Regions from separate parts of the Desulfitobacterium dehalogenans ATCC 51507 genome, predicted to be linked through region 2. Evidence: predicted binding sites of a transcription regulator. Region 2 holds the regulator's gene; the other holds the start of a gene.
The links. The regulator HrcA, encoded in region 2, represses chaperone genes, less so after heat shock. The targets are predictions, from matches to a motif close to TGTTAGCACTCNNNNNNNNNGAGTGCTAACA.

Region 1: groES (co-chaperone GroES) is a predicted target of HrcA. The motif match lies at 1,901-1,931, and genes of this name have one in related genera.

What each region holds. Positions count from the first base shown of each region.
Region 1 is NC_018017.1:1,333,384-1,336,806, forward strand. Features, by position in the region: gene DESDE_RS06450 (MOSC domain-containing protein) at 1-166, shown strand, start outside; gene DESDE_RS06455 (MogA/MoaB family molybdenum cofactor biosynthesis protein) at 166-666, shown strand; gene DESDE_RS06460 (NYN domain-containing protein) at 762-1,586, shown strand; gene groES (co-chaperone GroES) at 1,975-2,259, shown strand; gene groL (chaperonin GroEL) at 2,359-3,423, shown strand, end outside.
Region 2 is NC_018017.1:3,671,125-3,674,547, forward strand. Features, by position in the region: gene dnaK (molecular chaperone DnaK) at 1-499, opposite strand, end outside; gene grpE (nucleotide exchange factor GrpE) at 525-1,166, opposite strand; gene hrcA (heat-inducible transcriptional repressor HrcA) at 1,184-2,221, opposite strand; gene DESDE_RS17795 (cell wall-binding repeat-containing protein) at 2,466-3,423, opposite strand, start outside.

The sequences.
Region 1 (3,423 bases), 2.0 Mb from region 2:
TGAAACCGGCGTGGGGGAAGTGACCCAGATCGGTAAAGAGTGTCATACCCGTTGTGCTATTTATTATCAAGCGGGGGATTGTGTTATGCCGAAGGAAGGGATCTTTATCCGTGTTCTGGAAGGTGGTCCTATTGGGGTGGGAGACACTATTGAGGTGATGGAATAATGCTAAGGGTTGGGGTTATAACAGCCAGTGATAAAGGTGCCCAAGGTCAAAGAGAAGATCTTTCCGGTACTGTTCTCAAGGAATTGGTGAAAGAGATTGACGGCGAAGTCGTTCTCTATGCCATCCTTCCGGATGATCAGGAGCTTTTGGCTCAAACTATGAAAAAGTGGGTGGATGAAGATGGCTTGGACCTTATTCTGACCACGGGAGGTACAGGCTTCTCCTTACGTGATGTTACCCCAGAGGCCACTATCGCCGTTGCGGATCGGATGGTCCCTGGTATTGCTGAAGTAATGCGTTATGAGAGCTATAAAATTACCCCGAAGGCTATGTTGAGTCGAGCGGTAGCCGCCTTGCGCAAGAAGACCTTAATCATCAATATGCCGGGTTCTCCTAAGGCTTGTAAGGAGTGTTGGGCCGCTCTTGTTCCTGCTCTGCCCCATGGAATTCAAATCCTCAAAGGCGAAGCCGGCGAGTGCGCTGCTCCTACTCATCAATAGAGATATTCAGCAGAAAATATTTTTTGAGCTTGTCACCCCTGTCCTTTTCCTGCGTATTCTATAGTAAGCAGAAGTGGAAATGGGGTGATATGGTTTTGAAAACTATTGCTTTTGTTGATTATGAAAATATATGGACAGGACTATTTGAACAAGGTTATGAATTAACTCCGGAAATCCTCATGGAATCCATTCAATTGTACGCTAAACGAAACCACTATGTCCTATCCGCTATTTATCTCTATGCTAATTTTGATCGGGAGGAATTCTGGCGTACCCAGACTTCCTTTGAGAAGACTCATGTATATACGCGTCATGTCTACGGAAAAAGTAATTTCGCCAGCACAGGATTAAGGCGAAATGCGGCGGATGTGGAGCTCATACTGGAAGCGCAGGAAATCTTGCTTACCCGTACCACGACTTTTGATGTATTTCTCCTTCTAACCGGGGATGGAGATTTTTTGCCCTTAGTTCGTAAAATAAGAGCCTGGGGAAAAGAAGTTAAGGTCATCGGCGTGGATGGAAGTATACACCATGAGCTGCAACCCTTTAGTGATTCTGAGGATTTTTTCAGCGAGCTTCTCACTCAGGAGCGGCCACGGGAATATAAAGCAGAAAAGGATCTTGAGCAAGGAATCTTAATCCTGGCTCAGCTTCAGTCAAGTATGGCGTATGTTGCCTCTACCAAAGCAAGGACCGCTCTTTCGGAGCATCTAGGGGCTACCACATCACAAGTGAAAGACCTTATTCGCCATGCTTTAAAAGAGGGGATCCTCTTTGAACAAGAATATGCAGATTCTGGTTTAAAGATCGGTAAAACAAAGATTTATCTTTTAAATCTTGACCATTCTATGGTTCAAGCTGTTCTGGGTTCAGCAATAGAAGAGATTCGCAAACGCTATGAGAAGCTAGGAGTCCTTTGATGATTTTCTGTGTGAAAAGGTATGGGATAATGAAGCAATAGAAAAAGGGATATCTGGCTTTGAGGGGGCGGATATCCCTTTTTCTAAAATGAAATTATAGTTTTTTGCCCAAAGAATGAATAAACCCCCCGGGGACTGGTCAATATAGTGCTTAGTGAATGCAAGTAGAAGCAATGATATTCTGTCAATTTAAGAGTGATGCAATAAGGAGCAGATATAAGGAGAAAATAGAAGGTTTTCGACTGTAAATCTCTTAAAAATGCAAATGACAGGATTTGATTTCTTCATCTACCTTGCATATTATTATAGTATGATGTTAGCACTCAATAGGAATGAGTGCTAACAATAGCAAAATAATATTTTAGTTCTTAAGGAGGGACTTTCTTCAATGAACATTAAGCCTCTAGGTGACAGGGTAGTCATTAAAGCACTCCCTATGGAAGAAAAGACAAAAAGCGGAATCATCATGCCGGATACGGCTAAGGAAAAACCTCAAGAAGGTGAAGTCGTTGCAGTAGGACCTGGAAAAGTGGAAAAGGGAGAGCGCATTGCCCTCGATGTTAAAGTGGGTGACCGCGTGATTTATTCCAAATATGCTGGTACTGAAGTAAAGTATGATGGTCAAGAGTATCTCATTCTTAAGGAAACTGACATTTTAGCGGTTATTGGCTAGGACATACTCTTTGCTTATCTACTTAGGAAACTTGACATTGCATAATGCTTTCTAACTTATCGAGTCTTAAATTTCGGATTTTTAAGGAGGAACTTACAGGTGGCAAAACAAATCGTTTTCAATGAAGAAGCTCGCCGTGCACTAGAGCGTGGTGTTAATGCTTTGGCTGAATCTGTCCGGGTAACTCTCGGACCTAAAGGTCGTAACGTGGTTTTGGACAAAAAATTCGGCGCGCCTTTGATCACCAATGACGGTGTGACCATTGCTCGGGAAATTGAACTGGAAGATCCATTTGAGAATATGGGTGCTCAGCTTGTTAAAGAGGTTGCAACCAAAACCAATGATGTAGCAGGGGATGGAACCACCACTGCAACCGTATTGGCTCAAGCGATTATTCGTGAGGGTTTAAAGAACGTGGCTGCCGGTGCTAATCCTATGGGTATCAAACGGGGCATTGAGCAGGCTGTTGAATCGGTTGTCAATGATATTAAAACCAATGCTAAGCCCATTGAAAGCAAAGAATCCATCGCTCAAGTAGCTTCTATCTCCGCTGGCGATGATAACATCGGCGTTCTGATTTCTGATGCTATGGAAAAGGTCGGAAAAGACGGCGTAATCACCGTAGAAGAAGCTAAAGGAATGACTACCGAGCTTAAAGTTGTAGAAGGTATGCAATTTGACCGGGGCTATCTCTCTGCGTATATGATTACTGATACCGATAAGATGGAAGCTGTTTTAAATGACCCTTACATCTTAATTACCGATAAAAAAATTGGCGCTATCGCCGACATCCTCCCCGTTCTTGAAAAAGTCGTTCAAGCCGGCCGTCAACTTCTGATTATTGCCGAAGATATCGAAGGTGAAGCTTTGGCTACTCTCATTCTGAACAAACTTCGCGGAACCTTTACCTGCGTTGCCGTAAAAGCTCCTGGCTTCGGTGATCGCCGTAAGGCAATGCTGGAAGATATCGCGATTCTCACCGGTGGTACCGTCATTACCGAAGATCTTGGCTTAAAGCTGGAAAACACTACGATTGATATGCTGGGCCGTGCTCGTCAAATTCGCGTAACTAAAGAAGAAACCACCATTGTAGAAGGATCCGGTTCTCAAGATGATATTAAGAGCCGTGTGGAAGCCATTAAAAAGCAAATCGACGAAACGACT
Region 2 (3,423 bases):
CCAGAACGGTCTGATCCTCTTGCTTGTCTAAACCATAGGCTAAAGCTGCAGCCGTAGGCTCGTTGATAATCCGCTTAACCTCCAGGCCGGCGATGGTTCCGGCATCTTTGGTAGCTTGCCGTTGGGCGTCGGTGAAATAAGCGGGGACGGTAATAACGGCCTCGGTGACCGTCTGTCCCAGATAAGCTTCAGCATCTGCTTTCAATTTTTGTAGAATCATTGCAGAAATCTCTTGGGGAGAGTAGTTTTTATCATCAATTTTCACTTTGTAATCCGTTCCCATATGTCTCTTAATAGAGAGCACAGTTTTATCCGGATTAGAAACAGCTTGACGCTTAGCCACTTGACCTGCTAAACGTTCTCCTGTCTTGGAAAATCCAACCACAGATGGAGTGGTCCGATTCCCTTCCGCGTTGGTAATAACGACGGCTTCGCCGCCTTCCATAACTGCTACACAAGAGTTGGTGGTTCCTAAGTCAATTCCAATCACTTTACCCATGTTCAATACTTCCTCCTTATCGCACCTAGCGGGACACTTTAACCATACTAGGACGTATTACTTTTTCTTTAAGATAATAACCTTTTTGGAGTTCCTCTACAACGGTGTTCTCCGGGTGTTCCTCTGAATCCACTTGGAGTACTGCCTCGTGTATATTAGGGTCAAAGGGCTGCCCCACCGCCTCAATAGCCGCCAGTCCTTCTTTGGCGAGAATGCTTTGCATCTGCTTGAAAATCATCTCCACTCCTTGGGAAAAGGACTTTATATCTTGAGTGGTCTTAGATGCCTCTATCGCTCGTTCAAAGTTGTCCAATACAGGCAGCAGCCCTTCCATGACACGTTCCGATGCATATTTGGCAAAATCCTCTTTCTCTTTTTGTGTCCGCTTGCGATAGTTGTCGAACTCGGCTTGTAACCGCTGAAGATGAGCATAGTATTCATCCGCTTGGTTCTTGGTCTGGTCAAGCTCCGCCTGAAGGGTGAGCACTTTTTCTTCTAAAGAAACATCCTGCTCCCGGGAAGATTCATTACTCATTTCGTCCTCCTGGGCAACTTCTTCTAGGATTTCTTCAACGGTATCCGTTAAATTTTCCTTAGACTCTTGAGCATTCTTATTTTCCCATTCGGTATGACCCGATGGAGGGGTTTTCCCGCCCCAATTCATCATTTCTGAAACCACCTCTCCTAGTTCCTTCGTCGTATAGTAAGAAGCTCAGTGAGCGTTCTTGTCATATAATCCACCATGGCTATAGCCTTCCCATAATCCATACGGGTAGGTCCAATCAAACCGATGGTACCCAAAGGCTCTCCGTCAATCCAATAGGTCCCTGTAATAATACTACAGTCCCGAAGTTCCTTTAGTTTATTTTCTCCACCAATGGTAACTGCCAGACCCTCTTTCTGGGGATGGAGCACTTTTATGATCTGATCTCCCTCTTCAAAAATCTGGAAAAGGTTTTTGATCTTTTCCACATCCCGGAATTCAGGTTGGTTCAACATGTTCAGAGTTCCACCCAGATAGACCTTATTGGATTCTTCAGGGCCATTGCTCAGAATAGCGGAAAGAAGCTCCAAAGCATTGTCGATCAGGAAGCGTTGACGAGTCAGTTCGCTATATATCTCGTGAAGCATATCCCTTTTCACTTCTTCCATAGAATGCCCACGCATCTTATGGTTAAATACGTTGGCAATTCTCTGAAGTTCCTCGGCCGTTACATTTTCTCCAATATCTACAATTTGATTCTCCACCACACCATTTTCCTTGACCACTACCATGATGGCTTTGCTGGGTTCATAAGGAAGGAAGTGTATCTGATTAAAAGCACTCTTCCCCTTGTCCGGCCCTATCACGATACTGGTCAAGTGAGTGAGCTCGGAAAGCAGTTTGCTGGAATGAGCAATGACAGTCTGAATCTCCGCAATCCTCTTCGTGGTCTCCTTTTCGATAACATCCTTTACATCATCAGTAACATTGGATTTCTCCATGAGGCAATCCACATAATACCGATAACCCGCATCCGAAGGAATGCGGCCTGCTGAAGTATGAGGCTGTTCGATAAGACCCAGCTCTTCCATATCGGACATTTCGTTACGAATGGTGGCCGGCGAGATGCCTAAATCAAATTTCCGAGCGATGGTCCTTGAACCAACCGGCTCAGCAGTATTTACATAATCCTGAACGATAGCCCGCAGGATCTTCTTTTTTCGCTCGTCCATCTGCATCAACATAACCACCTTTCCACCTTCGTTTTTCCTTTGTTAGCACTCGACCTCAATGAGTGCTAACGATTTATGATATTATAGTACCGCTCTCATTCTTGATTGTCAAGTATCAGGCAAGCTAAAAAAGGCCGTCCAAATTGCACTAAAAAAGAAAGCATCATAAATAGTAATTCCTATTTATGATGCCCATCTCACATGACTATTTATTTGCTGGGAATCAATACGAATCGTTTTTTCTAAGGCACTACTCTACCAAACTCTTGAGTTGCTCCTCTATAGCAGGACTGACAGCCCCCTGTCCACCAAAAATTACAATATCAGAAGGTTTTCTTACCTTTAGATAATTTTTGAGATCGGTACTTAGGGTCTCCCCTACCAAGATTAGAGGATCTTTCAATTTGGCTGAATAAACACTTCCGGCCAAAGCATCCGGGAAATCCCGACCAGTTGCTATGCTTACTCCCCGTCCGCTTGGGTCGAAGTATTGGGCAACGGCCAGGGTACTTGCATAACGATCCTGTCCGCCAATCCGAACGATGTTCTCTTGTCCCAGCCCGGTAAGCTGTGCCACTTCATCTCTGACTCCATCGCTGACCGCCCCTTGCAGGCCAATGATATACACCTTACTGGGGTTCCGCTGGAGTAATTCTTCCCTGATCTCATCCGGTATAGAATTGGGGTTAACGATAAGAAGAGGGAATTGTTGTGCCGCAGCAATACTGCTTACGGACAGGGAATCCGGGAAGCTTTGCCCTGAAGCAATGACCACCGGTCTGCCTTGGGTAACGTCCAGATGCTCGGAGATCCTGGCAGCCGTTCCATAGCGATCCGCCCCGCCCAAGCGTATGATATTGCTGAAGCCATTGTCTTTTACACTGTCTTCCACATATTGGCTTACCGCCCTGGTTCCTCCCAGGATATACACCGTTCCCTGGGGCTCCAGATAGCCTTTTAGGTATTCTATAAGCTTTTGACAATCGGTTTCACTGTGTCCAACCAGCAGGACAGGCGCTTCTTTTTTATAGGCCAGCACACTTCCGGTTAAGGCGTCAGGAAACTCATCCGATCTGGCTACAACCACACTTTTCACTTTACCGTAATAGCTGCCCCGGGCAATGGCTAAAGCAGTATCAACCCGGTTCGCTCCGGCAAGTCTTTGCAGCCCTTGAGAGGCTACCATTTGGTATTCATAAACATTTTTG